DNA from 4 places in the Alteromonas sp. 4NS20-0143 genome. Region 4 is predicted to be linked to each of the others. Evidence: predicted binding sites of a transcription regulator. Region 4 holds the regulator's gene; each other region holds the start of a gene.
What was found. Region 4 encodes FNR, which switches genes on or off when oxygen is low (the NO sensors DNR and NnrR bind a similar motif). Its sites were predicted from a motif close to TTGATCTAGATCAA; they were not measured.
Positions count from the first base shown of each region.

Region 1: AC27HD_RS15450 (GbsR/MarR family transcriptional regulator) is a predicted target of FNR. The motif match lies at 5,874-5,887, and genes of this name have one in related genera.
Region 2: AC27HD_RS00730 (PRC-barrel domain-containing protein) is a predicted target of FNR. The motif match lies at 2,213-2,226, and genes of this name have one in related genera.
Region 3: AC27HD_RS04735 (DUF3149 domain-containing protein) is a predicted target of FNR. The motif match lies at 4,768-4,781, and genes of this name have one in related genera.

Region 1 is NZ_BAAJLR010000008.1:84,456-92,203, forward strand. Features, by position in the region: gene ubiB (ubiquinone biosynthesis regulatory protein kinase UbiB) at 1-257, shown strand, start outside; gene cspE (transcription antiterminator/RNA stability regulator CspE) at 559-768, shown strand; gene AC27HD_RS15430 (hypothetical protein) at 1,103-1,939, shown strand; gene AC27HD_RS15435 (Lrp/AsnC family transcriptional regulator) at 2,122-2,595, shown strand; gene AC27HD_RS15440 (cytochrome d ubiquinol oxidase subunit II) at 2,867-3,874, opposite strand; gene AC27HD_RS15445 (cytochrome ubiquinol oxidase subunit I) at 3,884-5,254, opposite strand; gene AC27HD_RS15450 (GbsR/MarR family transcriptional regulator) at 5,266-5,823, opposite strand; gene AC27HD_RS15455 (MFS transporter) at 6,036-7,241, shown strand; gene AC27HD_RS15460 (ATP-binding protein) at 7,447-7,748, shown strand, end outside.
Region 2 is NZ_BAAJLR010000001.1:169,378-177,125, reverse strand. Features, by position in the region: gene AC27HD_RS00750 (DUF2750 domain-containing protein) at 1-252, opposite strand, end outside; gene AC27HD_RS00745 (LysR family transcriptional regulator) at 267-1,103, opposite strand; gene AC27HD_RS00740 (hypothetical protein) at 1,230-1,400, opposite strand; gene AC27HD_RS00735 (MaoP family protein) at 1,800-2,153, shown strand; gene AC27HD_RS00730 (PRC-barrel domain-containing protein) at 2,361-3,104, shown strand; gene AC27HD_RS00725 (ArsR/SmtB family transcription factor) at 3,181-3,492, opposite strand; gene AC27HD_RS00720 (rhodanese-like domain-containing protein) at 3,667-4,017, shown strand; gene AC27HD_RS00715 (LysR family transcriptional regulator) at 4,072-5,004, shown strand; gene AC27HD_RS00710 (sigma-54-dependent transcriptional regulator) at 5,673-7,007, shown strand; gene AC27HD_RS00705 (hypothetical protein) at 7,021-7,257, shown strand; gene AC27HD_RS00700 (sensor histidine kinase) at 7,250-7,748, shown strand, end outside.
Region 3 is NZ_BAAJLR010000002.1:223,984-231,731, forward strand. Features, by position in the region: gene AC27HD_RS04710 (SpoVR family protein) at 1-229, shown strand, start outside; gene AC27HD_RS04715 (MFS transporter) at 287-1,480, opposite strand; gene aroC (chorismate synthase) at 1,606-2,703, opposite strand; gene prmB (50S ribosomal protein L3 N(5)-glutamine methyltransferase) at 2,713-3,648, opposite strand; gene smrB (endonuclease SmrB) at 3,815-4,414, shown strand; gene AC27HD_RS04735 (DUF3149 domain-containing protein) at 4,474-4,596, opposite strand; gene AC27HD_RS04740 (transglycosylase SLT domain-containing protein) at 5,047-5,685, opposite strand; gene gshA (glutamate--cysteine ligase) at 5,753-7,372, opposite strand; gene AC27HD_RS04750 (M16 family metallopeptidase) at 7,434-7,748, opposite strand, start outside.
Region 4 is NZ_BAAJLR010000001.1:499,903-507,650, reverse strand. Features, by position in the region: gene AC27HD_RS02170 (cbb3-type cytochrome oxidase subunit 3) at 1-9, shown strand, start outside; gene ccoP (cytochrome-c oxidase, cbb3-type subunit III) at 26-979, shown strand; gene AC27HD_RS02160 (FixH family protein) at 1,209-1,688, shown strand; gene AC27HD_RS02155 (heavy metal translocating P-type ATPase) at 1,688-4,075, shown strand; gene ccoS (cbb3-type cytochrome oxidase assembly protein CcoS) at 4,077-4,292, shown strand; gene AC27HD_RS02145 (sulfite exporter TauE/SafE family protein) at 4,279-4,938, shown strand; gene fnr (fumarate/nitrate reduction transcriptional regulator Fnr) at 4,986-5,726, shown strand; gene uspE (universal stress protein UspE) at 5,844-6,767, shown strand; gene ttcA (tRNA 2-thiocytidine(32) synthetase TtcA) at 6,947-7,748, shown strand, end outside.

The DNA.
Region 1 (7,748 bases), on a different contig from region 4:
CCGAGATGCCAGACTTACTTTACGACAGTTTACAGCATATAAAACGGATGCCGCTACAGCAGCAAAAGGCGTCCGCAGCGCTTCTTCAAGAGCAGAAAAGAACTACTCAGACCACTCACTTAAGTGTGGTTGGTGGTACATTTATTCTACTTGCCGCTATCCTGCCAATTTACGGCATTTCGTGGTATTTCCCAGCATTTAGCGGTGTTATTGGCACTGTTTTTTGGTTCTTGTCTTGGCGAAATAGTCGGCAATAACGGCAAAGCAATAATGAACTTTTTATGAATCTGGTTAATAAGCCATTAATTAGTATGTTAATTGTTCCCAAGAGTGTTATAGTGGCAATGGCTGTTTGCCAGAGTCTTTAAATAGACGAGATTTGTATTATTTGCTATATGTTGCTACAAGTAAAAACTGCTCGAGTTACCCAGTAATTTGTGTTTGTTGTTAGTCCATTCGTAAGTAAGCCTCAATACTCCGCCAATTTAAAGACCAACAGAAACACAGTTACACGCGCTTTTTTGCGCAATTTATTACGATATTTGAGGTCTATACGACATGTCTAAAGTTACAGGCACCGTTAAGTGGTTTAACGCTGATAAAGGTTATGGTTTTCTTACTCAAGATAATGGCGGCAAGGACGTTTTCGTTCATTTCCGTGCAATTATCTCTGAAGGTTACAAAACTCTTCCAGAAGGTCAGCGCGTAGAATTTGAAGTTGAAGAAGGTCAAAAAGGTCTTCAAGCTGCTAACGTGCAAGCTATCTAAGAAATTCAAAAATGGCGGTCAATTTGACCGCCATTTTTCTTTCCGCTTTATTTTACTTCCACCGGCAATCTCGTTGTTCGGCATTGTGTAAATCGTGCTTGTTCTAATCGCCACGCTAAACACATAACTTAATTTTCCAGTCTCAAGAAAACGCTCTCGTTAACCAAAATTCACACTCTGCATTGCCTGCTATGTATTGCTATTTCCTTGTGTAAAGTGTTCTACTAAACCTAGTAGTGTTGGTTTTGTTGTGCTGGTTATCTCTAGAGTACAAACAAACCGACAAACGCCTCATTTTGCTTATATTTTCACATTTGGTTATTAGGGTATTCTTATGATTATTCGTATGGTTGGCTCGCAACTTTTCTCATTCTCTAATATGACAAGACCCAAAAGAGGTGTAGGGAGAACTAGGGCGGTGGGCGCTTTATTGAGTCTGGGCTTGGGTTTAGGTACGGCCACTGCTGCCGAAGGGGCTGTATTAGCACTTGCATCAGCAACTGCAATAGGATCTGCGTCTGCACTAGTATCCGCGCCAACGGCTGAATCAGCGACTGCAATAGGATCTCCGTCAGCCTCTGAACCTCTATCTGAATCGGCGCAAAACAGTGAGTCGAGTGATGATGAGCCATCGACAGTAGTAGCCACGCTTTTTGATAAGCCTATCACTGCAAAAGATATTACCCCAGATGACGAGGTTTTAGCTGAAATGGCCTCTCAAGCGAGTAGCAGTGAAGAACAAAATGCCATGGTGGCACTTGCCAGCCTAACAAAATTGTCAGAACGTATTATTGAGGGGGTGCTAGACGACTACGTCGTACAAAATAACCTCGCTGTTGATGCAGCGTTGGTAGAAAAATTTAAAACTAAATTTGCGGGTAGCGCCAGTGAAGATGGCATTAGCGACGATGTTGCAAAGCGCCAAGTTATGATTTTTATAGCAGAAAAGCATATGTACAACACTTATGGCGGCAAGGTCGTGTTTCGCCAGTCTAACCCACAGTTACCCGTTGGTGCCTATTACAAAATGCTTAAAAACTATGAGCAATCAGGTAAATTTACCATTCTCGATAAGGGGCTTGCCGATGGTTTTTGGACGCCATTTACCCCGCCGTATCAGTACGAGTTGGCTGAAGAGAATATTAATTTTGCTCAGCCTTGGTGGTTGTAATTAGCATTGCAGTGGCCTACGGCCTAACACTGCGCTTAACTTATCAGCCAAGTTAAAGCCGAGATTAGAGCCGAGATTAGTGCCTAGAGTAGAACCGAGATTGAAGCCGAAATAAAGCCAAGCTTTTAATCGTGCTTTTAAAGGCGTAGATAGAGAAGCAACAAAATGACAATATGTAATGTATGAAAAACACTAACATTGATGCTATCGATCGCACCATCTTGAGTATTTTACAGCAAGATTCAGAAACGCCTGTTGCACAAATAGCTGAGCAAGTGGGGTTAACCTCCACACCTTGCTGGCGCAGAATACAAAAGTTAGAAGCAAGCGGCATTATCTCTCGACGAGTAGCGTTACTGCAGGCACAAACACTGGGCCTTACCATGACCGTGTTTGTGCAAGTTAAAGCAGGCAATCATGATGGAAAGTGGTTGTCGACCTTCTCGCAGCATGCATCTTCTTTTGATGAAGTGGTGGAGTGCTATCGTATGTCGGGGGAATATGATTATTTGTTAAAAGTGCTGGTAACCGACATGGCCTGTTTCGACCACTTTTATAAACGGCTGGTAAGCGGTATCGCCTTTTCAGACGTCACCTCAAGTTTTGCTATGGAGCAAATTAAATATACCACTGCGGTTCCTCTCACACATTTATAGTGTGTGAAGCCCTTTCATGCAACAGGCATTCAACGCAAAAGACAGATAGCTCCAAAAACAAATACTGCCAAGGCATATTTTACAAAGGCACATTCTACCAAGGCACTTAGCGCTTAGGCATACAAAACAAAAACATATATAACAAAAACGAAAAGGGGCCTATCGAATAGACCCCTTGGTTCGTTTTGATGAGGTTGAAGCTTGTAAGCTCGCTCCGCTTCTCTTTACTTCACTTTACCTTAGTGTCTCACTATGTCAGCACACGCTCTAGTTAGTAGTAAGACAGCTTCTCTGACTTTCCTGAGAAAATTTTGTATACCATCACGGTGTAAGCCAAGATAACAGGGACTACCACCACCACACCAACTAATAAAAACCGGAGTGAACTGGCATCACTTAGCGCGTCAGATATCATCATTTGCCCTGGAATAATGAACGGGTAATAACTTATGGCAAACGCGGTAAAGCAAAGTAGAAAGACTAACAATGCGATGAAGAACGGTAGCCATTCTCCTTTGCCATCACTATGGGGAAGCTTTTTCAGCAGCACCCCACAGAGTGTTAACAGCGCAAAGCAGGTAACCGGAATGGCAAATAGCATGACTCCCCACGGCGCCGATAGCCATAAGTCGCGCACCTCTTCATGCAGAGATAGATTGGCAATACTCACCGACACAATACCCAGCGCTAATATCCCTAACCCTCGTTTTGCCCAGTAATATGCTTTTTGCTGCAATTCACCTTCCGACTTTAAGATAAGCCAGCACGAGCCAATAAACGCGTATGCCGCTGTTACACCCAGTGCTGCTAATACGGCAAACGCTTGTGCCCACAAATCGGTGCGAAGGCCAGTAACGTAAATACCTAGCATGTAGCCTTGGGCAAGGGTAGTGAGCAAAGAGCCATACTTAAACACTAGGTCCCATTTACGCTTATTTACTTGCACTACCTTTGCGCGAAAATCGAAGGCAACGCCCCGTAAAATAAGCCCTAGCAGCATAAAGGTTGCCGGCAGATAAAGAGTTTGCAGTACTTCGCTGTGCGCTTCAGGGAAGGCAATAAGTAACAAACCTACTGCGAGTACTAACCAGGTTTCATTGGCATCCCAGTATGGGCCAATAGAGGCTATCATGTCGTCTCTAAAGGCTTCTGTGCGAGGTGGTATCAGTACGCCCACACCCAAGTCGTAGCCATCTAATATGGCATAAAGTAAAACCGACAAGCCCAATAAACCCACATAGATATTACCGAGCATTTCAGGTGAAACATGTTCAAACATAGTGACTCCTTACACCGTGACTGGGTTGTTATTGGGGCTCATTTTCGCTTTTGCGATCTCGCGTTCCTCGGTGGTGATTTCTTCAATCTCAACTGCTCGGCGACACATCAGCATTAGGGTGCCGATGTAGGCGATAAGTAGCCCGCTGTAGATAACAGCGTACAGAGTAAACGATATCGCGATATTGCTGGGTGGTAGTTGTGTTACTGCGTCAGTCGTTTTTAATACACCGCTAACAAGATAAGGCTGTCTGCCTATCTCTGTAACATACCAGCCTGCAAGGGTTGCTACCCAACCGCTAAATGCCATACCGGCAAAAGTACGTTTTAACCACACCGGGAATGAACGGTTACGCATTAAGTAAATACTGCCTAACCACGACACTGCCAGCATCAACATGCCCATGCCTACCATTACCCTGAATCCATAAAATACGGGCGCAACTGGAGGATGCTCCCCCTCAAACTCATTGAGGCCTTTTATCTCGCCTTTTAATTCGTGGGTAAGAATTAAGCTGGCTGCATAGGGAATGGGAATTTCGAAATGGTTTTCTCTGCCTTCCTCATCCGGTATAGCAAACAACAGTAGCGGCGCGCCCTCAGTGGTTTCCCACAGACCTTCCATAGCGGCTACTTTCTGCGGCTGATGCTCGAGGGTGTTAAGCCCATGCATGTCGCCTGCAAAAATCTGTAGCGGTATCAGCACGGCCGCTGTGTAAGTAGCCGTTTTAAGGGCAAGCTTGGGCGCAAGTTTATCGTCACCTTTTAACATTCTGTAGGCTGATAGACCGGCGATTAAAAAGCTTGCCGTTAATCCCGATGCCAACATCATGTGCACAAAGCGATAGGGGAACGACGGATTGAATATTATTTCTTTCCAATTGGTGGCGTAAACCACACCGTCAACTACCTCAAACCCTTGTGGTGTCTGCATCCAACTATTCAGCGCTAAGATCCAAAACGCAGACGTTGTGGTGCCAAGGGCGACAATAAGTGTGGAAGTGGTATGCAGCCAATTAGGGACTCGGCGAATACCAAATAGCATAATACCTAAGAACGTGGCTTCTAAGAAAAAGGCGGTGAGTACTTCATACCCCAATAATGGGCCAGCGACATTACCCACTTTTTCCATAAAACCAGGCCAGTTTGTGCCAAACTGAAAAGACATGGTTACACCGCTTACTACACCTAGGGCGAAGCTTAGCGCGAAAACCCGTACCCAAAATCGGTACATACGCATCCATACAGGGTGACCAGATATGTTAGAGCGCATTTTAAAGTAGAAAAGAAACCATCCCATAGCCATGGTAATGGTGGGAAATAGAATATGAAAACTGATATTTAAAGCAAACTGTAATCGAGACAACAAGAATGCATCCACAGAACGTCTCCTTAATTAACGCTGTTTTTACCCGGTAAAATCTTATCCTTAAGGTCTAGCATACGGCCTACGCCAGAACCGAGTTTCATCAGCGTATTAAGTTTTTCTGGTCCAAGGTTTTGAAGCTCTTCAGACCAAGCCGTAATTGATTCCAATAAATCGTGTATTTCATTAAGCTTATTTTGTGCACCAGCTTCGGTGCCATTTGCAGGCTCATCGAGCAGTAGGTCTCGCAGTAGGCTTAGAGTTGGATCTATTTCGCGTTTTCTTCGTTCTTCAAAAACTCGATTGGCCAACGTCCAAATATCGCCTGCAGGAATAAAAAACTCTTTGCGTTCGCCGGGTACTAAATGCTGTTTGACGAGTCTCCACGACTGAAGTTCCTTTAACCCCATGCTGGTATTTCCGCGGGAGATATTCAGCGCATCAGCAATTTCTTGTGCTGAAATAGGTTCTTCGTTTAACACAATAAGAGCCAAAATCTGTCCTACAGTTCTGTTAAAGCCCCATCGACTTCCCATTTCACCAAAGTGCATTACTGCTGATGTGATCAAAGGTGTCATCTTCATTTTGTGTGCCTATTGAAGTTTCAGAAATTACTGAAAGTTTAATATTCTATTTGATGCAGATCAATCTTTTTTGACATTAATATGGTTTCATAAATACGCCGCTTCGCTTCACTACGCCCACGAGCTCAATAGCACAGGAATGATAGTTAAATTGTCATACGGGAGAGGTAAGCTATTACTAAGGACGTTTCAGCGCTTTTTGGTATCTCTACATGACATCGACTCTTTCCCGGTACCACTTTTACTTGGTAATAAGTACGTTCACATTACTGTCTGTACTGGGGCAGGTTTCCACTAGCATCTATACTCCTTTCTTTCACGATCTAGCCCATACCTACAACAGTAACGTTAGCCTTATTGAAAAAAGTGTGGCTATCTTTCTTATTGCTTTTTCAGGTTCACAGTTACTGTCTGGTATTCTCTGCGATTACATAAATAAACGTTTTTTTCTGTTATGTGGAATTTTAGTGTTTATGTGCGGCACTCTTTTGGTTGCATTGGCTAATTCAGACAACAGCTTTCTTTTAGGTCGAATTGTGCAAGGGCTTGGCGGAGGCGTTGGAGTGTCAGTGTCACGGGGCTTATCAAGGCAAATATTTAATGAAAAGCAACTTAGTGCATCACTCTCTATTACCAACATAGCATTTGCCATTGCGCCTGCGATTGCTCCGTTACTAGGTACTGTAATTGGAGAGCAACTAGGCGTGTCTGCTATTTTCTATTTCGTTCTAACAATAGCGGGCGCAGCGTTATTACTTCTTTTAATCGCATCTGAGACTATTTCCCGTCACAGTCCGGCGGTTTCACCTAACGTTTTAGGTGAAACCTTCAGGTTGATTAAAAAGAGTAGCGCGCCGATTATCTTGATGGGCGTAGCAAGCGGATTACTCTATGGCATTGTGTTTTGTTTCATCACTATCGCACCGTCGATGATTATGGAGCAGCATGGGCTGAGCAAAACGCTTTTCTCTATTTATTCACTGCTCGCAACTCTCGCCTTTGTTGCAGGTAGCATACTCAATATTCGGCTTTCTAAGTTGTCTAGCTTACTAAAGTTTAGGCTTTCGAGTGTTGCCATACTGAGTTTGTCAGTACTCATTAGTGCGCTCACATTTCTCCTAAATCTTGACGGTTTAGTTATGATGCTCGCCTACAGCTATGCCACTTTCTTTTTTACTGGTATTGCTATGCCGTGCAGTGTCACTATTATGCTGAGCTTTTCAGCAAAATCAGCAGGCTTTTTGGCCGCATTGGTGGGCTTTTTTCATTTATCCGGCGCTGCCGCAGGCGCTTACTTAGTTGCTTATTTAGGTCGCACGTTTTCAATGCTTCCTGCACATACCTTCGTTCTTATAACAACGGGCTTATGCCTTGTAAGCACTTCTGCTTGCTTACTCTTAAAACGGTCTAGAATTTAACTTACAGCCTTGGTGAAAAGTCAGTTCATCTACGTTTTTAGTGCTTACGTGGCTTTTTTCATTAAAAAATAAGCGAAAAAGTGATTATTGGCGTTAGAACCTTTACCATATCGAATTAGTTATTTTCAGGCGCTTTCATGATGTTGCGCCTGAATGACGCCTCATCTCTTGCTAGATAGTGGCGTATCAGAAAAAGGTTTCCACTATGAGTCAAGCTTCGCCACAATTAAACGAGAATTGTGCAGACGAACCCATTCACCTTATCGAAAGTGTTCAAAGTTTCGGTTACGTGATAGCCCTTAATCCGGCAGATAAAACCATTCAAGTTGTAAGCAGTAACATTGGCGAACTTTTCAAAGTAGACATTGTTCCAGGTAAAACGCTTATTACTGAGCTTTTTACCATTCCAAACCCAGAAGCTCATACCTTCAAAACCATCTTTGAAGCCGTAAAAGGTGGCAACGTTCGTCACGCTTATCAGTGGAATTTTGCAGAAAACGCGCTCTG
Region 2 (7,748 bases), 330 kb from region 4:
CACCCATTTTGTCAAAAAGTCATCAGTCGTCAGTTCCATCGCCTCACAATGGTCCCAGTCATCTGTAGCCCAAAGAAGGGCTAATTCAGCATCAGGCCATACCGGCACGCCGTCGTCTTCATCGGTGGTTAGCATGACGCAACCGTGCTCATCTTTAAGAATAAACAACTTCTGCTGTGATTTTATTTCGGCAATGCTTGCCTCTAAACGTTGAAACGCGTTTTTTTCTAACATTGGGTGTAATGATGACATATTTTTCTCGCTACTTAATTCGGGGCGATAGAAGAAACGCTGGTTATAATATCAGCCAATCCTATTCGTCTTATTTGTTTCATAGTGTGAAGGTAAACCTTCAATGAAATATCGTCGATGGGCTCAATTAACGTTAACGGTGCCCTATCTCTTAATTGTGACTCTACATTTACCGGTAATACCGCAATTCCACCTTCAGCGCATAAATTATTAAGCGCCAATGAAAGGGAGTTTGTGCGTAATTTTGCATCTCGCAGCTGCGGATAAGCGGTGAGCAACCAGTCTCTTGCCTTTGCGCCCCAGTCTATCGCCACAAATTCTTCAGCCTTTATCTGTGAAGAAGGCTCGCCAACTCGATATAGACCGAGTGGCTGCTCAAACAAAATTACACTGGTAACATCTTCTGATTTGAGAGGCTCTGTAGAAAAAGCGAGGTCGGTAACCCGCTCGTGAAGCTGTCGGGATAACGCATCTAGCGTGAGTATGTCTGCTTTTACAGAGAAGTCAGGAAAATGTTTGTGAAGGTGAGTGAGTGTTTGTGGTAAAAACAAGTCGCTTGCTAATTGCGTGGCGCCGCACACCGCATATTCAGAACTTTGCACCTGCAGCTCCTGCTTTGCGTCGTTTAACGTAGCGCAAAGCTGTCGAGCAAAAGGCAGCAGCTTTTCGCCCGACTGGGTAAGCTGAATGCTATTTCGCTGACGTATGAAGAGCGTAGTGTGAAAATATTCTTCTAAGAGTTTGATTCTGGCGCTTACTGCAGACTGAGTAAGGTAGAGGTTCTCGGCAGCTTTGCCAAAATGGCGTGTTTTAGTCACCTCTATAAAAGTGGTGAGAAAGCGAATATCCATGCTTGCAGTACAACCAGCGTAATGTAAAACCAAATTTGGCTAAATGATACGTTAATTGAGGCGAAAAGCACAGTATCGCGCTACCGAATGATAGCGCGATATTATCTTTTTAAGTGATGAAGGAGATCAGTGTTGTGTTTCGTCGTGCGAACGGCGCTGCTTGTTGCGTCGCAACATAGCGCGCTTTTGCATAGCCTTTACACTTTTCTCTCGTAAAGTATTGGGCTTCTTAGAATGAAACTCACCTTCGTCTGCCGCATTCCATTCATCACTTTGAAAACGATAGTCTTTGCTCATTAGTGTCTCTAGGTTGTAATCACCCTATGATTATTGCCGCGGAGATTTTAATTGGAAACGAAATTTTATTATCGTAGCGATAATAAATATTGCTTCTTAAAATGCCGGCTTAACGCCATGCCGAATTGTTCAACATTTTGCGTAGTGCCTAGCGTTAAAACCGATAAAAAAGCCAATAAGAAAATTAATTTAACATCTGAAATTCAGATACTTAAAAGCAATAAAGCCAATTTTTTCACACCTAGCTTTTGCAAAACTAAACTCACATTATCGGCAGTTTTTTAATTTTCACATAAGCATCACTTTTTTTTATTGATAAGAAAAAAATCTTTTGCTTTATCTCAGCAAAAACATGTTTTAAAAGTGCGCTGTGGAATTAACAACGTTGGAACTATTATCATGAGCACAGCGATTCGTCCTTCAAGCAAACCCTTTGTAGATCGTCGAAAGTTTCCTTATGGCTTTAAAAAATCGGGAGATTTTAGTATTTCCGAGGCAAATATTCTCACCACCTACGGCAGTACTCTGCTTGGCCTAGAAAGCGGTGACTTGAAACCTGAAACAGCAGACGAAAAGCATTTCGTTAAGTTTGTAAACGGTAAAGCTCAAGCATCCGGTAGTATCGAAAAAACGTGGGCGAAGTATGTTCAGCTAGCAAGAGGAAGAAAGCAGTTCTTTACATTGCATAGTAGTGCTAGTAATCAAGCGGATTATGATGAATCCTACTCTGACGACGAGTTCGATGTAGCCTAAACCTCAACATAACGTATTAAAAAAGCTCGCAAATTTGCGGGCTTTTTCGTTTGGGTAAAATGATCTCAATCAAGAAGTCAGCAGAACAAATTACAAACATGATGTTTTATAGATAGAAGTGACTACACTTATTATAGAGAAAATAATGCATGCTTAACGTAACGGCAGCCTATTTTTTCTTATCAGCCGAGCAAAGGAGGCGCAAAGATGATTATAAGTTCAAAACAACTCACCCAATATTCTATACATGCCACAGATGACAAGATTGGCGGCATAAAAGATATCCTCTTTGACGATGAAACCTATACAACACGCTACTTAGTAGCAGATACCAACACTTGGTTACCGTTGAGCAGAAAGGTAGTGATATCTCCGGTATCAGTATCTCAGGTTGATGTTGAAGAGGAAAGCGTACACGTAGACATGACCGTCGACACCCTTAAAAATAGCCCATCGATTGACGAACACAAGCCGGTTTCTCGAGAGTATGAGGAGCATTTGTTCAAGTATTTTGGCTATGGCTATTACTGGATTGGTCCCGGAGCATGGGGGGAATACGCACACCCTAACGAATTGGTGACTTCACCCACCGATGAAGAGGCAGAGAGCGCGCTTCCATCAAATTCAACTAATCATTTACGCGCATGCGGCGAAATTGATGGTTATGAAGTTGCGACTACCGACGATAAGGTAGGTCATATTAGTGATTTTCTAATCGATACGAAAACATGGCAATTGGTTATGCTAGTGGTGGATACCAACAACTGGCTGCCAGGCGGCAAACATTTGGCATTGTTACCTAGCGACATTAAAGAAATTGACTGGGCGGCACACCATGTTGCGGTAAACTTAAGTCATGACGATTTAATACAACGTCCCGAAGTGGATAATGACAAGTTAGGTGATGGGCATTACATTGCTGCACTTATCGCGCAAATTACTGAGACTTAAAACGAGCGTAAAAAACTGCGTCCGCTTATTAGTGGACGCAGCGTGGGCGTGCAGTAAAAATCAACACGCCCTTGCTCTATTCACAGAAAAATTCATACATAAGCGCAATTAAGCGCTTCACTCTTTCATCAGACAAACGATAGAAAATAGTTTGACCTTCCCTTCTCGTCGCCACCATATTGGACTCGCGCAACAACGCTAAGTGCTGCGATATAACAGGCTGTGAAACGCTTACAACTTGCAACAATTCAGACACAGACTTCTCTTGCTTAAGGAGAGAACAAAGGATCATGAGCCTAGTCTTGTTCGCAAATTGCTTTAGAAAAAACTCTGCTTCGGCAGAATGTTCCATCATCTCGCTTGGGCTTAACACAACTTCTTCAGACATAAGGGCTTCCTAATGACATTAACTTTAACCACGAATCTACCGCTTTATTATACTAAAGTATAAGTTTTTCTGACAAAACAGTTAAAATAGACGCTAAAATAGCGATATTATCTTGTCTCAGAGAAATCATAACTATAAATTAGTTTATACTTATATTAATTTTTGGAAAGTAAAATGCTGATTGATGTAAAAACACGTTTAGAAAATATTGATGTAGATATTCGAATTGTCTCGGCAAAAGAGGCCGCAGACGAAATGAAAACTAACCAAGGGCTATTAGTTGATGTTAGAGAGCCAGCGGAAGTGGCAGAAAACCATGTAGACGCCTCACTTCATATTCCACGAGGCATATTGGAAATGAAAATGCTAGAGCTTGAAAAGGATGCAGCAAAACCCATCTACCTGCATTGCGCATCAGGGGCACGAGCTAAGCTTTCTGCTGAACAACTCATAAAAATGGGCTACGAAAATATATCTGTTATTACCTGTTCGTTAGCAACCATCAAACAAGTTCACCGCACATAAATGCAAAGAACTGTATATACTCGAGTTTATTGTTTATATAAGAACGGTTGAAGTATGCTGAAGTCAACGTTAGAGCAGTGGAGAATGTTTAAAGCCGTGGTGGATGCTGGCGGCTTTAATCAAGCGTCTTTGGTGGTACATAAAAGCCAATCCAGTGTCCATCATGCTGTTCAAAAGCTAGAAAATGCCATAGGCGTGGTGCTATTTGAGAACAGTGGTCGCAAGGTCAAACTCTCCCCCCAGGGAGAGGTAATGTACCGCAGAGCGACTTTTCTTCTCGATGAGGCTCAGAAACTAGAGTCCATTGCGCATAGCCTTCGCTCAGGCACCGAGACCACGTTGCGAGTAGCAGTAGACATCATTTTCCCCTCACACCTTCTTTATAATGTGCTTAATAAAGTTTCTGAGGAATTCCCTCTATTGCGCGTCGAGTTGGAAGAGACGGTGCTAAGCGGCAGTAATACCTTACTCTCAAGCGGGAATGTAGACATTGGCATTTCTCCTTTCTTATACCCCAGTGGTTTCAGTGAGGACCTTTGCGAAATAGAATTCGCGGCGGTGGCACATAAAGACCATCCCCTTCATCAACTCAACCGCACCCTAACCCTCGAAGATTTGAAATCTCACAGGCAAATTGTAGTTCGCGATTCATCAGCAGAACGCAAAGTAGACGCAGGTTGGCTTGGCGCTGAGCAGCGCTGGACCGTAAGCCATATAAGAACGTCGGTTGATATTATTGCTCAAGGGCTTGGGTTTGCATGGCTACCAATAGCTATTATAAAAAATGAGCTCGAAAGCGGATTGTTAAAGCCGTTACCACTTAATAATAATGCGGCGCTAAGAAAGGCACTGCTTTATTTATCTTTTGAAGATGGCGACGCACTAGGTCCAGCCGCAAGAGCCTTCATTGGCGAACTTCGCTATCAGACAATGCAGCTGCCCACCTCTGACTTTATGGATTGGGATTGTATTAAGGACGATACGTAACTAATACAAAGCGGGTAATATTTTCAAACCACCGAGTAATATTGTCACGCTATTGGTGAAAGTCACTTTTCTTAGCAGTTGTATTGCCCGTTTCAATAGGCATGCTTTGCTAGTAACGAGCTCACATATCGTCGATATTTAGCTAATGATTAGGCGATAAGTAAATAATAGCTAGCCATATAATGCGCAACACGCGCGACGAGTTGTGCCGTTTTGGTCTATCTAAAACGCGTTAGGACGTTCCACAAACGCCCTTGCCTATATGCTCTTCGCCCTATATTAGCCCTTTGTTGGTATGCTTGCGATTACACCACTCATAACCGCTCTTATACCTTTCTTGCTACCGCACCTAAAAAACAGATAAAAAAGGTCGCGAGTAAAACCACAGCAAAGGGAATGATTTTTGCAAAACTCCCTTTCAAAATAGTGCTTGTGGCATGACAAATAAAATTCGAGCCAAAACACCAACATGCCTTCGGGTAAAGGTTATAAGCTGACGGTAATACCGTTGCGTGTTTTATGTTCACATTCCAAGGCATTAAATAAAATTACAATGCAGAGGTCACTTCTTCCATACTTAATGGTAGACTTTTGTCTTAATGCGAAATTATATAATTGATATTGTTCCAGTTTTCATACCTATGGAATAGATAAAGAGGGAATCTCACGTGCTTACCGTATTACTTGTCGACGACGACGCCGAATTTACAGAAGTAGCTTGTACCATTATTGAGTTTTTGGGGCACGAAGTGCTCACGGCGGCTACGCTTCAAGAAGCAAGAAACTGGCTAGAAAAAGAAACATTCGACCATATCTTACTCGACTTCATGTTGCCAGACGGCAGCGGAGCCCACTTGTTCGACGAATTAGACGAATTAGAAAAGCGCCCTCGTGTGACACTCATTACCGGTCACCCATCAGTAAAAAGCGTTATTAAAGGACTGTGCGGACCAAATATTGACTATCTTGTTAAACCGATTCAACGAGAAGACATAGAAGCAGTATTAACGAAAAAATCAGAAAAGGCCGCACCGAAAAAAGCAAAAATTGAAAAGCACTTCGACCTTCTTATCGGTGAATCGCCGGCAATGAAAGATCTTTACAAGCTAATATCGCGAGTGAGTAAAACCAGTGCAAACGTCATGCTGCTAGGGGAAAGTGGTGTAGGTAAAGAAGTGGTCGCTGCGGCAATTCATAAAGCATCAGACAGTGAGGGCGCCTATGTGGCGACTAACTGTGGTGCGTTTTCTAAAGAGTTAATTGCCAGTGAGCTATTTGGCCACGAGAAAGGCGCTTTTACTGGCGCTGTGGGCCGCAAAGAAGGTGTATTTGAACAAGCAGAAAGCGGCACGCTGTTTTTAGATGAAATTACCGAAATGCCAATCGATATGCAGCCTAATTTACTGCGTGTTTTAGAAAATAAAGTGGTAATACGCGTTGGGGGTACCAAAACCATTCCCGTCAATTGTCGCGTTGTATCAGCCACTAACAGAACCATGGAAGAGATTGCGCAAAGCAAGGTGTTGCGAGAAGACATCTACTTCAGACTAGCCGTATTCCCCATTACCATTCCACCGCTTCGCGAAAGAAAAGAAGATATTGCTCTTCTTGCAAAAACCTTCATTGAAGAGTTTAACAAAGACAACAATGCCAAATTTAAATGGGACGACACCCAGCTTGACACTCTTCAGGCCTACGATTGGCCGGGCAACGTACGAGAGCTTCGCCACTTTGTTCACCGCGCGGCAATAATGAGCGATCCAGAAAGTAATGTATTGGAGCTGCCAAAAACTATTGAATCTCCGTTTGCACAAAAGCAAAGCACTACGCCCTCTTTGCAAGCAGGCCGAACTATTGAGGATGTAGAAAAAGAGCTTATCTACGCCACGCTTGAAAAAGTGAATGGCAATAAGACAATGGCAGCTGAAATGCTAGGCATCAGCACTAAAACGCTTTACAACCGACTGCATGCCTACGGCGATTTGACTAAAGACGAGCAGTAAAAGGCCAAATAGAATGACTGACGAAGAATTTTCGACCATGAGCGTTTTTGTACACGACGCTCGTAAACCGCTAAATCGCATTTCGATGCAGGCGGAGTTAGTGAAAATGGCGCTCAATGGCGATATCCCACCTCAGAAAGCTCTTGAGGCATTAGACAAGATAATTGCAAGCGCAAAAGATTGTAGCAATACGCTAGCTGAAATGACCTTAAAGATGGGTGAGTCTGCATCGGATGGGTCTGATGATTAACAAAATTCTGTCGTCCCTCTATAGCTGGATATTGATGGTAGTGTTGGTGATAGCGGTTATAACCGCGAATTCATTTTACGTTGTAGACACGTTAGACGACTTATCTGCACTTGAAGCAAAATTGTTCAGTACAAATCGTATTATTAGCGCCGTTAACAAGCTTCATGTTGCGTTACTTCGTGCAGAATCAGGGCAAAGAGGCTATTTACTCACCGGTGATGAAGCCTATTTGATGGAGTACACCGAAACGCTTAATACGTTTTCATCTGTCGCTGAAGAAGTGGAAGTCAGCGCGTTTGCCTCAGACACCCCCGAACAAAATGACCGAATAAGTGAATTGCTTGTTTTAACCAAACAAAAAATCAATAGCATGGTCGAGATTGTAGAGCTAGCTCGTTCAAACCAGCGCGCCCAGGCCACCGACCTTTTGCGTTCTGACCGCGGTTTACGTTTGTACAATCAATTCGAGCGTGTTTTTGAAGAAGTAGACA
Region 3 (7,748 bases), on a different contig from region 4:
CAATTTAGAGCCTAATATTCAGGTATACAAAGTAGATATAAGCGGCGACCGTTCGCTAACATTACGCTACATCCCTCAACACGATATCCCTCTTGCCGAGTCAAAAGATGAGGTTATGCGTCATTTGCATCGACTGTGGAAATTTGATGTCAGGTTAGAGCAAGAGCATAAAAGCGGTAAAATCGAAGTGATTTCACAATGTCCTAGCCCCACTTCTTTTGATACGTAGCCTTCCAAAAACTTGGCCTTCTGAAGCTTAGACGTCAATTTAGTGAGGTGATTAGGTTTATTGCGGTGCTTTACCATCCATCACTTTCTTAGAGCACAAGAAGAGAGACAGGGCCCCTACGGCCGCAAAAACGGCTGCAGTCACAAAGGCTTCATAGGCATTGGTGCCTTGTGACCACTGCTGACCTGCAAGGTAATTACCAGACGCGCCCCCTAAACCAAAGGCAATACTGATATACACTGCTTGCCCGCGGCTGTGAAATGCTGCGGGTAAATACTGATGAATAAAGTGCACAGACACCGCGTGAGTCAATCCAAAGCTTAATGCGTGAATAACTTGGCTAAGCACGATGACAGATATATGTTGAGCAAAGTCGGCAAGCAAGTACCACCTTAGAGCCGTCAACGCGATACTCGCAAACAGCAAATTCCACACGCCAAAACGGCTAATAAGATGTCTGGCAACCAAGAATATGCCCACCTCAGCCAGCACACCAAGTGCGATAAATACGCCGGTTTGCTGACCAGAGTATCCGAGATCTCGCATGTACAATGCAAAGAAGCCATAGAAAGCACCAAAGCTAATTTGTAGACATGCAGAGGCAAAAATAAATACCGCAAACGGTTTTTGCTTAACGAACGTCCAAATACTTCCAGGCTCACTTTCAGTTTCTGATTTCTTAGCCGGCGCAGTAATGAATAATGTACTGATGAATAGTAGCGATAGCACCCCAACACTGACATACACCGGAGTTTCGGTGGAAAACATATCAAGGGCTTTACCCGCAGTCACGGTCAAGCAAATAAAACCGATGCTGCCCCACAGTCTTATTTGCCCGTAGTTAGCGGAGCTCGTAGAGACTGCGTTCATTGTGATCACCTCCAGCTGTGGCAATACAGCAGTCCAAAACATCATCATAAGACCGAAGGCAAGAGTGAGGCCCCAAAAGCTAGAAAAGTAAAACACCGAGCTAAAGGTGAGCACCGTAAGCAAGCAGCCAAGTCGCATAATGCCAACCGCATTACCCGTTTTATCTGCCACACCTGCCCACAGTCCAGGGCCTAAAATACGCGCTAACGTAATAACAGCAAATAGCTCACCAATGTCCTGCGACGAAAAGCCTCGACCGTCTAAAAAAATACCTAAATAGGGAACAAGCACACCAAGTTGACCAAAGTAGAGCCAATAGGTTAATGCTAAAATAATGAGGGACTTTTTACTGGTAACCGAAGAATGGCTAGAAAGCGTCAATGCGTATCTCCATATGTATAAATTCCATTTACACCGACCATATAAAAAGGCGCCACTAATGTGATATTAGGGCGCCAATAACGTAATACAGGAAGCCAAGTGTTATAAACGATAGACAGTAGCGTTTAACGGCTGCCGGAAATCGGGGCTGTCGTTGATACAACGCCCATATTTTGTGCGCGGTGGCGCAATAGATGGTCCATCAACACTAGCGCCATCATAGCCTCAGCAATAGGCACCGCGCGAATGCCAACGCAGGGATCATGGCGACCTTTTGTCACAATATCAATTTCTTCGTTTTGCTTATTGATGGTCGTACCTGGCACAGAAATACTCGATGTTGGCTTTAATGCCATGTGAACTTCAACGTCTTGCCCCGTAGAAATACCACCAAGTACGCCACCGGCATGATTAGACGCAAAGCCGTCAGGCGTCAGCGTATCGCGATGCTCACTGCCCTTTTGATTGATAACGTCAAATCCATCACCAATTTCAACGCCTTTAACCGCATTGATACCCATCATGGCATGAGCAATTTCTGCATCTAGTCTGTCAAACACGGGCTCACCAAGGCCTACAGGCACGTTCTTGGCGACCACTGACACCTTCGCGCCAATACTGTCACCAGACTTCTTTAAATCGCGCATGTATTCGTCGAGGGCTTCTAGCTTGCTTTCATCTGGGCAGAAGAAAGGATTGGTATTGGTAATAGAATGGTCAACGTTCTCTACGGCAATGGGACCCAACTGAGATAGGTAACCCAACACTTCGATACCGTGAACTTCTTTAAGGTATTTTTTTGCAATACCACCCGCGGCTACGCGAATAGCTGTCTCACGGGCAGATGAGCGACCGCCGCCGCGATAATCGCGACTGCCATATTTTTGATCGTAGGTATAGTCGGCGTGGCCAGGACGAAACCGGTCGGCGATATTGCCGTAATCTTGGCTTCGTTGGTCTTTGTTTTTAATTAACAGGCCAATACTGGTTCCCGTTGTTTTGCCCTCAAAAACGCCTGAAAGGATTTGTACCTCATCATCTTCTCTACGAGCAGTGGTATAACGAGACGTTCCCGGCTTTCTTCTGTCTAAATCAATCTGAAGGTCTTCTTCAGTAATTTCCAATCCTGGAGGACAACCGTCTACGACACCGCCAATGGCAATACCGTGGCTTTCTCCGAAGGTGGTTACAGTAAAAAGTTTCCCGAAGCTGTTACCTGACATAATTAACCATTAATCCTTACTACTAAAATACTGAACCAGTGTGTCTTTATTCACAGCAAAAATGCCTTGGCCGCCATTTTCAAACTCTAACCAAATAACTTCTAAGCCAGAAAATCTCTCATTCATGTGCACTTCGCTATTGCCCACTTCGATAAATAGCCAACCGCCATCGTTTAGATACGTAGGGGCCTGACGCAACATGGTATCGACCAAATCAAGGCCATCTTCCCCTGCGGCTAGCGCGAGTTCTGGCTCATGATGATACTCTTCTGGGAGGTCTGCCATATCTTGTGCATCAACATACGGCGGGTTTGAAATGATTAAGTCGTACTTTTGCCCTTCAAGGCTTGTGAATAAATCAGACTGAATGGGATAAACGCGATGACTAAGGCCATGCTCTTGTATGTTGATATCTGCCACTTCAAGTGCGTCTGAACTAATGTCCACCGCATCTACCTGCGCTTCTGGATAAGCATGTGCAAGTGCAATTGCAATGCAGGCTCCCCCAGTACACATATCAAGAATGTTCGACGGTTCGTTCTCTACAAATGGCGAGAAGTGGTTTTGAATTAACTCAGCAAAGGGTGAACGAGGAATTAGCACTCGTTCGTCAACATAAAACGGCATACCGCAAAACCATGCTTCGTTGGTAATGTAGGGCAAAGGCATGCGTGTTTGTACGCGCTTTAATACAAGCTCTGCTATTTTCTCACGCTCACTTTTTGTAAGGCGAGAAGACAATATATGTTCTCCCACTGACGATAAGATTGGGTGTGGAAGGTGAAGGGCTTGCAATACCAAGCTTGTGGCTTCGTCCCACGCATTATCAGTGCCGTGACCAAAGTAGAGTTCAGCGTCATTAAAACGGCTTGTTGCCCATCGGGTCATATCTAGCAATGTGTGCAGATCGTCAATGGCTTCTTCTAGGTAAAACTTATCGGTCATAGCGTTTGGGTACATCAATATTTTGAAAGCTGGTATCATACCCAAACTTCATGCTAATTCACATAATTAACTGTGGGTGCAGCAGCGTCGAAAGGTATTTTATTAACGCTCGCTTTTGACAGAAGCATCTTGCTTCTTTGAAAGCCCAATGCAGATTAGATTCATTATGAAAGTGTTTAAAAAAGAATTGAAAGCGTTGAAAAAGCAGCAAAGTACGCACGCGCCTGCTGTTCAAGAAGAGACCTTTTCGTTTACCGACGCAATGGCTGGCGTAAAGCCGCTGGCTCAAGATAAAGTAGAGCCAAATAAGCAAGTAGAGCTGTTTAAAAAGAAACAGCAGTCGTCGGCTAAAAACCTTAAACACAGTAAACAACTTGCTGCGTCGTTTAACTTTTCAGACATGTACCAAGCCGTATTGCCACAAGAAGGCCCGATGCGTTATTGCCGCAGTGATGTGCCCACCCATGTCTTAAAGCAATTGCGACGAGGTGATTTTTCGCCAGAGCTACATTTAGATCTTCACGGACTGACCAGAGAAATGGCAAAAGACGAAATTGCCGCGCTCATTTACGCCGCTAGAAAAGACCTTGTAGACTGCGCCTGTATTATGCATGGCTTTGGTCAGGGCGTACTGAAAGCCGCCCTGCCCCATTACTTGGTTCAACATCCCCACGTTAAAGCGTTTCACCAGGCCCCATTAGAATATGGCGGTAAAGCCGCTTTACTGGTACTGCTTGATGTGCCGGTAATGGCTGGCAAACAGTAGCTACACTCTACTTTTTAAACTAGAGGTATGACTGCTTCTGCCGTTTAAAGCAACCAGCTTTATTTTCCAGCCGCGCTGTTGTGCATGAACAAATAAGTGTAGTACACCATCATTCCAACAATAATACCTATACCTAACAGCGAACCCCACACTACCGGATCTTTAATCATTGTCCACAACATAATTGTTCTCTCCATTAGTACGTAAAATAAACACGCAAACAAGTACATAAATAAAAACGTAAACGAGCACGTGAATAAAAAATCTATAGTTGGAGTGTATGGAAGTGTGAGAGCTGTGGTTATGATCTAGATCAACAGCGTAAAAAGGATGAATGGTTTCGCATGAGTATCTTGATCTGCATCAAGAAGTAGAAGGGTCACAAAAAATACATAAAAATGCTATTGCAAATCATTATCATTTGCAATACATTAGTTATGCCTGTTCGACGTTGGGTCAAAAAAACGGTCTTAGCTTAGCGTCGCTGAGGGGGTAGAGATAATCTACCCCCTCTTTTTTTGTTCTAATGTTTTATGATTTTGTTTTGAGATATGCTGTTTATTAATATGATAATTTCGAAGAGCGTGTAACAGCCCGCAGAGTGACAAGAACAAACGCCTTACGAAGTAGCTTTAGCTGAATAGCTTCATAAACCAACCTTTCTGAAGATCTTCTTCACAGGTTTTTAGCTGAGTGGCATAGCGTAACGAGCGCGCTTTGACCTTTGATGCCACCTTTTTAAGCCATGGCTTTCTATCGTAGCTGCGACGCTTATACCCGCCCCAACCTTCGTGATAATTAAGGTACTGGGCGTAAGCATCCCACTTAGACACACCATTGACCTTTTGGGATTTGTAGATAAACCAGCCCATAAAATCAATGGCATCTTCAAAGTCGTCTCGATCTGCGCCACCGCTATCTGTTTCTCTTATGTAATCTTCCCACGTAGGCGTTTTCGCTTGTGAATAACCATACGCCGAACTCACTCTTCCCCAAGGAACTAATCCAAAAAAAACATAGTCTCTGGGAGGAAGTGCGTCGTGTCTAAATGAGCTCTCTTGGTACATCATCGCCATGGGAATGTGAATTGGAACGCCCCATTTATCCCTCGCATCGGCAGCGGCATCGTACCAATCTTCTTTTTCGTAGAAGATTTCACACAAGTTACTGCTGTTTTTCGGGGGTGTTGTGGCACACCCTGCGATTAACAGCGGAAAAAGAACGATAAGGGCTGATAAAAAAACAACCCATTTTTTGAACTTTTGGCTCATAGCGTGTCTTAATTAATGTTCTAGTAAAATGTGTGTTTCCCTGGAACCCTTTAATGCCTGACCTATGTCAGGCATTTTTTTTTGCTTGGGGCTCGGCAAAATAGTCAGTAATAAAGGTATCAAAGTCTTTTTCATCTGACGCCTCTATTTCTCGCTGTGCGTCAAACGAACTTTCGCCCTGTCTAACAAACTCAGCACTATCGGTAAACGTGTAGTCAAAGCTTTTCATTTCGTTGCTGTATTTCTGCGCTAACTCTAACCCAAAAATACTATTGTCTTTGTCACCATCTAACAGAGACTGAAGCATTTTCCCTGAAGGCGTTAAAGCGGGGTTTTGAATTTTAGCGTATTCGTCACTCACCGCCTTGGTGTATTGTTTTGTGTTATTCGCTTCATCAAGCAATGTGGCCGCTTGACCAAAGTATGCAAAAAGCTTTTCGCTCCATTGAGGTAACGATACCGCGTTGCCGTTTTCTGTCAGCATTAGCTCCGGGTTTCGTCCTTCCAACACAACGCGATCCATATTTTCTTTTGCTTCATTAAGCTGTTGTTCGTCTAACGCTTCACTGGGCATCAGCAAACAGGAAAGCAGAAATACATCAAGAAAATCAAACTGCGAATCAGAGATGCCTATGGCAGAAAACGGGTTTACATCTAATGCGCGCACTTCTATGTAACTAATACCGCGCCTTACGAGAGCGTCGGTGGGCTTCTCCATTGACTCAGTAGGCTGCTTAGGACGAATAGGAGAATAAAGCTCGTTCTCAATTTGAATAATATTGTGATTGAGCTGCTGATAATTTCCGCCTTCACCTGAGGCAAATCGCTCAAAACGAGTGGAAGGTGTGCTCATCGCTTCGCGCAGCAAACGAACGTAATTATCCAATTCGTTGTAGCAAATTTTTAGCGAAGATTGTTCTGCGCTGGTATAGCCTAAGTCGCTCATTCTAAGCGATGTGGCGTAAGGCATGTACAGAGTACCTTTACCCACCTTCTTAAACGGTAGACTGTGCTCCTTGCCTTTTAAGAATGAGCTGCACAACGCTGGAGACGCACCGTACAAATAAGGAATTAACCAGCACAAGCGACGATAGTTTCTAATAAGGCCAAAATACTCTGCCGACGTTTGCTCTTGTGAGTGAGAAGTTCCATTTTGTTTAGCCCACAGTGCCCAAAAGCTCTCTGGTAAGGAAAAGTTAAAATGAACACCCGCGATAGCCTGCATCATACTACCGTAGCGATTTTTAAGCCCGATACGATACACGCGCTTCATTTTACCCACGTTAGACTCGCCAAAATAGGCAATGGGAATTTCCGTCTCATCATCAATAAAGCAGGGCATGCTAAGCGGCCAAATTTGCTCTTCTTCAATATTATCTGCAACAAAGCGGTGAATATCTTGAAGTTGTGCAATGGTCTTTGCTGAGCTTGCCTCTGGAGGAGTAATAAACTCTAACAAAGACTCAGAAAAGTCTGTCGTGATAGATTCGTGAGTCAGGGCCGAGCCCAACGGCTTAGGATGTGGCGTTTGTGCCAACGTACCGTTTGGATTGATTCGAAGCGCCTCTCGCTCTACACCACGCTTTATGTCTTTTAACGAGGCTAAAAATTCTGGCGATTTAAGCGCCTTAACGCGCGCGTCGAAACAAGTGTTGTCTGCTGTCAAAATGGTATTCCGTGATGTCATTATTGCGCCCAGTTTAGAAGTCATGGGCGGCAATAGTGTAAATTCAAGATACGTTGGCTGTTTAGTCTAACGCTTCTCGCTTGTTGTCCTCTACCGATAATTCAACCATCGGTATATTTAATGAGCTCAGCTGTGGCAAAATCTTCGTTTTATCACCCACTACAATAATTTGCATCTTATCAGCATTCAAATATTGTTTTGCTAGTCTGTTAATAGCAGCTTTATCTATGCGGTTAATGATGTCGAGCTGCTCGTCTCGATATCCTTTTTCCAAGTCATAGCTGAGCAACTGTCGTAAAAAGCGAGCTTTGCTAGAGGGCGTTTCAAATGCCAATGCATCACTTAATGTAAAGGCATTTCGCATAAATTCAATTTC
Region 4 (7,748 bases):
GAAGATTAGCAGGAGTCTTGAACTCATGAGTATGTTTTGGACAATTTGGATTTCAGTGATAACCCTAGGGTTAATCATTGGTTGCTACTTCCTTCTGCGCTGGTGCCTTTCTAACCAGACAGGTGTACCAGAAGGAGAGTCAATGGGGCACGAATTCGATGGGATTGAGGAGCTGAACAACCAGCTTCCTCGTTGGTGGACAATTATGTTCTACATGACCATCGTTTGGGGCTTTATATATCTTGCACTATACCCGGGCTTAGGTGCATACGAAGGTCTTCTAGGATGGAAAAGTTCTAACCAGAACGTTCAGTCTCTAGAAGAGTCTATGCAAGCGCGTATAGATGCGAAAGAGCAAGGTAAACTGGTTGAGTATGACCGCGAGCTAGATTATGCGGCAGACAAGTTTGACCCAATCTTTGAAGCTTATGCACAAGTGCCTGTTGAAGAGTTAGCGAATGACGCGGAAGCCAACAAAGTTGGACAACGCTTGTTCTTACAAAACTGTTCACAGTGCCACGGTTCTGATGCGCGTGGTCAGAACGGCGGCTTCCCTAACCTAACGGATGACGATTGGTTGTACGGCGGTTCGGGCGATAAAATTGTGGAAACGCTAATCAACGGTCGTCGCGCAGCAATGCCTGCATGGCTTGACGCAATGGGCGAAGACGGTATTAACGAAGTGGTTAACTACGTACTTAGTCTTAGCGGTCGCGATGTAGACCCACAGTTAGCGAAAGCAGGTAAAACCCGCTTCGCGGCTTGTGCTGCATGTCACGGTATGGACGGTAAGGGCAATCAAATGCTTGGCGCTCCGAACCTTACTGACAACATTTGGCTTTATGGCGGCAGCCACCGAGCGGTGACAGAAACCCTTACCTACGGCAGAAACGGTGTAATGCCTGCTTTTGAAAAGACGTTGGGTAAAGATAAGATTCACGTTGTTGCAGCTTACGTATATAGCCTTTCAAATGATTAATCATTGAAAAGCTAAATATCGCAAAAGGCCCCGTTACTGCGGGGCTTTTTTTATGAGAAAATACCATCACTTAGCCATTGGTTTTACTTAACCAGTCGCTATCAAATGTAAACACTAAATGTATATTCATGATTATTTTTGCGCGGTTTTTGAAAGTCTCGAAGCCTTAAGCTAGCGAAGAGTGAACATGAATATGCAGTTAGCGAAACAACGATGAGATCAACGATTAATGAATACACCTTGGTATAAACAATTTTGGCCGTGGTTTCTTATTGCCGTGCCAGTGATCACCGCAATCATGGGTGGCGTGCTGCTTAAGCTTGCCATTTCAACAGAAGATAGTTTGGTGGTAGACGATTACTACAAGGAAGGTAAAGCAATCAACGCACGACTAGACAAAGAGGCCGTTGCACGCAAACTTAACATGACCTCCGATCTCACCATTAAAGATGGCAGCATTGCATTAGAATTTCACTCAGGTATTCCAGCAGAGGGCAATGCGCTTAAGCTGAACTTTTACCACGTGACCTTAGAAGATAAAGATGTAAGCACCCTACTTAGCCGTGACGCCAACGGTATTTATCGTGGATTTATAGAAGCGAATTTAGACGGTAAATGGCAGGTTTCGCTGACACCCGTGGACGAAGCATGGAAAATCCAAAATACACTCATATTGCCTACTACTAATGTTATAAAGTTTAACCCGTAATGAGCGAAGCTACCTGTTATCACTGTGGTTTACCCAATGATGACGACAAACGTTTTGAAACCGTCATTTTAGGCCAAACCAGACAAATGTGCTGCCCTGGCTGCTTAGCGGTTGCTGAGGCCATTGTAAGCAATGGCCTAGAAGACTATTATCAGTTTAGAACCGAACCTGCGCAAAAGTCTGACGATAGCATTCTCGACACCTTAGACAGGTTAAAAGTGTTTGATGATCCAACGCTTCAAGATGAATTCGTTTACGACGAAGGCAAGCATAAACAAATACAGTTAACTCTTGAGGGTATCACCTGTGCTGCTTGCGGTTGGTTAATTGAAAAGCAGCTATCCAAAGTAGACGGTATTAAGCAAGTCGCGGTAAACGTACAGGAACGCCGTGCCTTAGTAACTTGGTCTGCCTCAGTCATTAAATTAAGCCAAATTCTATCCACGTTAAAGCGCATCGGCTATTCCGGCTCCCCTTTTCACCCTGATGAGCACGAGGCCAGTTACAAGCGCGAAGAAAAAGTCTTTATTAAAAAGCTTGGGTTAGCCGGTATTATGACCATGCAGGTTATGATGCTGATGACAGGCCTATATTTTGATTGGTTTGGCGCTATCGAATTAGAAACCCGCCAATACTTTTATTGGGTGGCGCTTACACTTACCACGCCAGTGGTCTTGTATTCCGGAAGCACATTTTACTTGGGCGCATTAAAAGCAATAAGCGCCAAAACTGTCAATATGGACGTGCCCGTTACCATCGCTATTTTTGGCACCTATATAGCAGGTATTCGTTCAACCCTGCTAGAACAGGGAGAGGTGTACTTCGAATCTATTTGTATGTTTATCTTTTTGCTGCTGTTAAGCCGGTTTTTAGAACATAGAAGCAGGCATCGTGCGGCGCAGATTTCAGCAAATATGATGCAGTACATACCCGTTTCTGCATCCAAATTAGAAGCCGACGGAAGCGTGATCGAATGCTTAGCCAAGCAACTGTCTAAAGATGATGTGGTGCTAATAAAGCCTGGGGAAACTATTCCTATCGATGGCTATGTTACTGATGGCAATGCGTCGGTGGATGAGTCCATGCTGACCGGGGAATTTAACCCCGTGATGAAACATGAGAAAAGCACAGTGTATGGCGGCACGATATGCAAAGACGGTTCATTAACCGTTGTCGTAACAAATACCCTTAAGAATGCGCTGGTTAATCAAATAATGCGTTTGCAGGCAAGCGCCATGGCCAGCAAGCCAAAGGCGGCACAGCTTGCTGATGAGTTCTCTCGCTACTTTGTGGTATCGGTGTTACTCATTGCATTGCTCACTTATGCCTATTGGACCTATACCGGCAATGTAGATGCGTTTTGGATCACCATTTCTGTGCTTGTTGCTACCTGCCCGTGTGCATTAGGTTTAGCAACGCCTTCAGCTTTAACTTGTGCAATGGCCAAATTGAACAAACAAGGCATTTTGCTAAAGCGAGCCGACGCTCTCGAGCAAATTACCACAATTGATACAGTCGCCTTAGACAAAACAGGTACGCTTACCCAAGGTAAATTTAGCCTTCGACATAGCTGGTATGCGCAGGGTGTAGACAGTCAGCGGGCCTGGGAAATTGCCTCGGCACTAGAATCACGCTCTGAGCACCCTATCGCACACGCATTTTCTGATGACATTAAGCATAAGGTCTCTCAATTTACCGTGACACCCGGTGGCGGAATAAGTGGCGAAGTCAACGGCGTTGCCTTTGAAATGGGTTCAGCTATCTTTTGCGGTGTTAACTCATCAAGTAACGAAAGTATTCCCATTGCCGCCAATGTATATTTAGCGACAAAAGGGAAACTGGTTGCAGCATTTGAAGTAAGCGATACGCTGCGTGATGATACCAAATCGACCCTAGATGCTTTGGCTTTAACAAACCTGTTGGTAGTGCTTAGTGGAGACACGCAGCAAAACGTAGACGACCTTACTGCCTCACTGCCAGTATCCGTGGCCTTGGGTGGCCTTACTCCTGAACAGAAATACGCGGAGGTTCAAACGCTTCAGTCACAAGGCAAAAAGGTGATGATGATGGGCGATGGCATTAACGACGCGCCAGTATTGGCCAGTGCCGACGTTGCAGTGGCAGTAGGTAACGCCACTGATGTGGCTAAAACCGCTGCAGATGTCATCTTGTTGGGCGATCAGTTATTGTCTGTACCGGCGCTTATCGATACAGCGCACCAAACCCGGAAAAAAATTCGCCAAAACATTGGTTGGTCTGTGCTGTATAACATTATCATTCTACCTTTTGCCGTTTCGGGTTTACTTTCCCCTTGGGTGGCTGTTGTAGGTATGTCGTTAAGCAGTATCATTGTGGTTACAAATTCAACACGATTATTGAGCAAATAACATGAGCATTATTTATGTCTTAATTCCCATTGCGATTATCATTGTTGCTCTTGCGATCGTTATCTTTTTTTGGGCTGTTAAATCAAATCAATTTGAAGACTTAGACCGACAAGGTTACAGCATTTTGTTTGATGACGACTTACCGCCAGAAGAGAAGAAGCTGGCCGAACAACGCAAAAAGCTTCAACAAGAACAAGATAAGTATGGATCAGATTAATTACTTTTCTGCATTTTTGATTGGCTTAGCCGGCGGCGTGCACTGCGTTGGAATGTGCGGTGGCATTGTATCGGCGCTTAGAATGGTAACGCCAAAAGATAAACCTGCACTTCCCTTCACTCTTGCCTACAACATTGGTCGTATTATTAGTTACACCCTTGCAGGTGCAATCACCGGCGCCTTAGGCAAAATGGCCTCCGACTTTGTGCCCGTGGCCAGTTATGCGTTGTCCATTTTAAGTGCTGTTATGGTATTTTTATTGGCATGCTATTTAGGAAAATGGTGGACAGGGCTTACGGCGCTTGAGAGTGTGGGCAAACATTTATTTCGCTATATCCAGCCGGTTTCAAAACGCTTTCTCCCCTTTAAAACCCCTTTTAGTGCCATACCCTATGGGTTTATTTGGGGGTGGTTGCCGTGTGGCCTAGTTTACTCCACCTTAACCTGGTCTCTCGCGGCGGGCTCAGCGGTTCAAGGCGCTGGTATCATGTTGTGTTTTGGGCTGGGTACACTGCCAACCTTGCTTGCTGTAAGCACCAGTAGCCAGTATATTATTCAGGGGTTTAAGCATAGTGCTGTTCGACAATGCATCGCCATTGCCATGGCCTTATATGCAGCTTATCTTATTTATAGCGCATTATCCTAAATGATGTTGTACCATTTAGGGGTGTGAACTTACAGAGAATAGAAATTATGAGCAAAGGAAGCGGATTCTCTATCCACTGCCAAAACTGCAGCTTCAGTCACTTGTGTTTACCAGTGGCGTTGAATAAGACCGAGATTGAATCTCTCGATGACATCATCGAACGCAAAAAGCCGCTGCACAAAGGTGACACATTAATTAATAACGGCGACACGTTTACGTCATTATTTGCAGTAAGAACCGGATCGTTCAAATCATTTGTGACTAATTCAGATGGTGAAGAACAAATAACCGGTTTTCATTTCCCTGGTGATATTGTGGGTTTCGATGCGCTTCGCGAAAGTAGACATCAAAGCTACACCCAGGCGCTAGAAACGGCCATGGTATGTGAGCTTCCCTACGACACCCTTGATGAAATGTCTGTTCAGTTTCCCAAGCTTCGCCATCAAATCATGAGTTTTATGAGCGCTGAAATAAAGCAAGATCACGATATGATCATGATGCTCAATAAACGCACTGCTGAAGAACGCCTGCTTTATTTTATATCTCACTTGTCTCAGCGTTTTGAAGAGCGTGGTTTCTCTCACCGAGAGTTTCACCTAACCATGACTCGCAACGAAATTGGGAATTACTTAGGCCTGACTATTGAGACTATCAGTCGGTTACTGAGTCGTTTTCAAAAAGAAGGGTTAATTAAAGTGGATGGCAAACTGATCACCATACTCGATTTTGATGCTATCGACGGCAAAGTCACCGCCCTTAAAGGGCCGAGCATTGTTTGCAATGGTTAGCGCACGTTAACGTGGTAGAAGGCTTTGACAAATTTGTTAAAATTTTGATCTAAAACAAGCCACGTTTTCCCTATTGTCTATTACACTTAATGAAGAGCTTCATAGGAAGGAGAAGTTATGATTGAGTGTAATCACATTTTAGCGGTAGTCGATGCTGAGCGTGACAACCAACCTGCGTTAAGCCGCGCTCTCGAGGTTGCCCAAAAAACAGGCGCAACGGTTACTGCGCTAATGGTTGTGTACGACCTATCTTACGATATGACCACCATGCTAAGCCCTGACGAGCGCGATACTATGCGCGATGCTGTCACTAAAGACCAATCTAAGCGACTGTCACAGCAGCTCAAAGAGCAAGGTTTTTCCAATATCGACATAGTGGTTGAGTGGAACAATAAAGCGTACGAATCCATCATTTATTATGCGCTTAACAACCAAATCGACTTAGTCGTCAAAGCAACAAAAAATCACGACGACCTAGCTTCTGTTATATTCACGCCAACCGACTGGCATCTCATGAGAAAGTGCCCTCGCCCAGTGTTGTTAGTAAAAGACCATGACTGGCCTGAAAATGGTGAAATTATTGCGGCGGTAAACGTGGGCAGCGAAGATGAAGAACACGCAGCCCTGAATGACAAAATAACCGACATTGCCAATGAATATGCTCGGCTGCTAAAAGGCCATGTTAATCTGGTCAATAGCTACCCCGCTACTCCGCTCAACATTGCCATAGAGGTTCCCGAGTTTGATTCGGAGAAGTACCACAGCGCGGTTAAAAATCATCATCTTGATGAAATGAATGCCCATGCAGCAAAACACGACATTGCCCCTAACAAATGTATTGTAAAAGAAGGGTTACCTGAACGTGTTATCCCACAAGTTGCTAAAGAGATAGATGCTGAGCTGGTGATCATTGGCACCGTTGGGCGGGTTGGCATATCGGCGGCGCTGATTGGCAATACCGCAGAACATGTTATTGATGCGCTAAATTGCGACGTGTTAGCCATAAAGCCTAACGGATTTGTGTCGCCCTATACCGTGTAGTGCTGACAAATGCCTCAAGGTGCCCGCTATTTACGCTGAGAAATCGCTAAAAAATAGCGACCGTGTGTAACAGGGCGTAATGAAACTGTAAGCGAAGATATTTAACGTACACAAGCATAGTTAACAAAAGCCGCTTTATTGTATAATGGCGGCTTTCACACAAACTAAGTTAGTTAATTATGAGTTTAGGCACAAACGGCGCTGAATCGCCGTCCTCTGCTGCAGCGCAAAGTAAGCAAAAACACAATTTCAATAAACTGCAAAAGCGTCTTCGTCGCAATGTGGGTAAAGCCATAGCCGACTTTGGCATGATTGAAGAGAATGACAAAGTGATGGTATGTCTGTCAGGTGGTAAAGACAGTTACACCATGCTCGATATTCTTATGTTTTTGAAGCGCGCCGCCCCTATTCACTTTGATATTGTGGCAGTGAACCTAGACCAAAAACAACCTGGCTTTCCAGAGCATATTCTTCATGAATATTTAAACAGCTTAGGCGTAGCCTATCAGATAGTAGAAGAAGACACCTACTCTATCGTGAAAGATAAGATTCCTGAGGGCAAAACCACGTGTTCTTTATGTTCTAGGCTGCGCAGAGCTATTTTGTATCGCACAGCAAAAGAGCTTGGGGCGACCAAAATAGCGTTAGGCCATCACCGAGATGACATGCTTGAAACGTTTTTCCTCAATATGTTTCACGGTGGTAAGCTCAAGTCTATGCCGCCTAAGCTAGTCAGTGATAACGGCGAGCATATCGTTATACGCCCCTTGGCGTATTGCACTGAAAGCGACATACAAGAATACTCTACACTGTCTGACTTTCCTATTATCCCGTGTAATTTGTGTGGCTCACAAGATAATTTACAGCGTCAGCATATTAAGGGCATGCTTCAAGATTGGAATAAGCGCTTTCCTGGACGAATTGAGTCTATGTTTAGTGCCCTTCAGAATGTGGCGCCATCCCATTTAGTTGACAGTAACT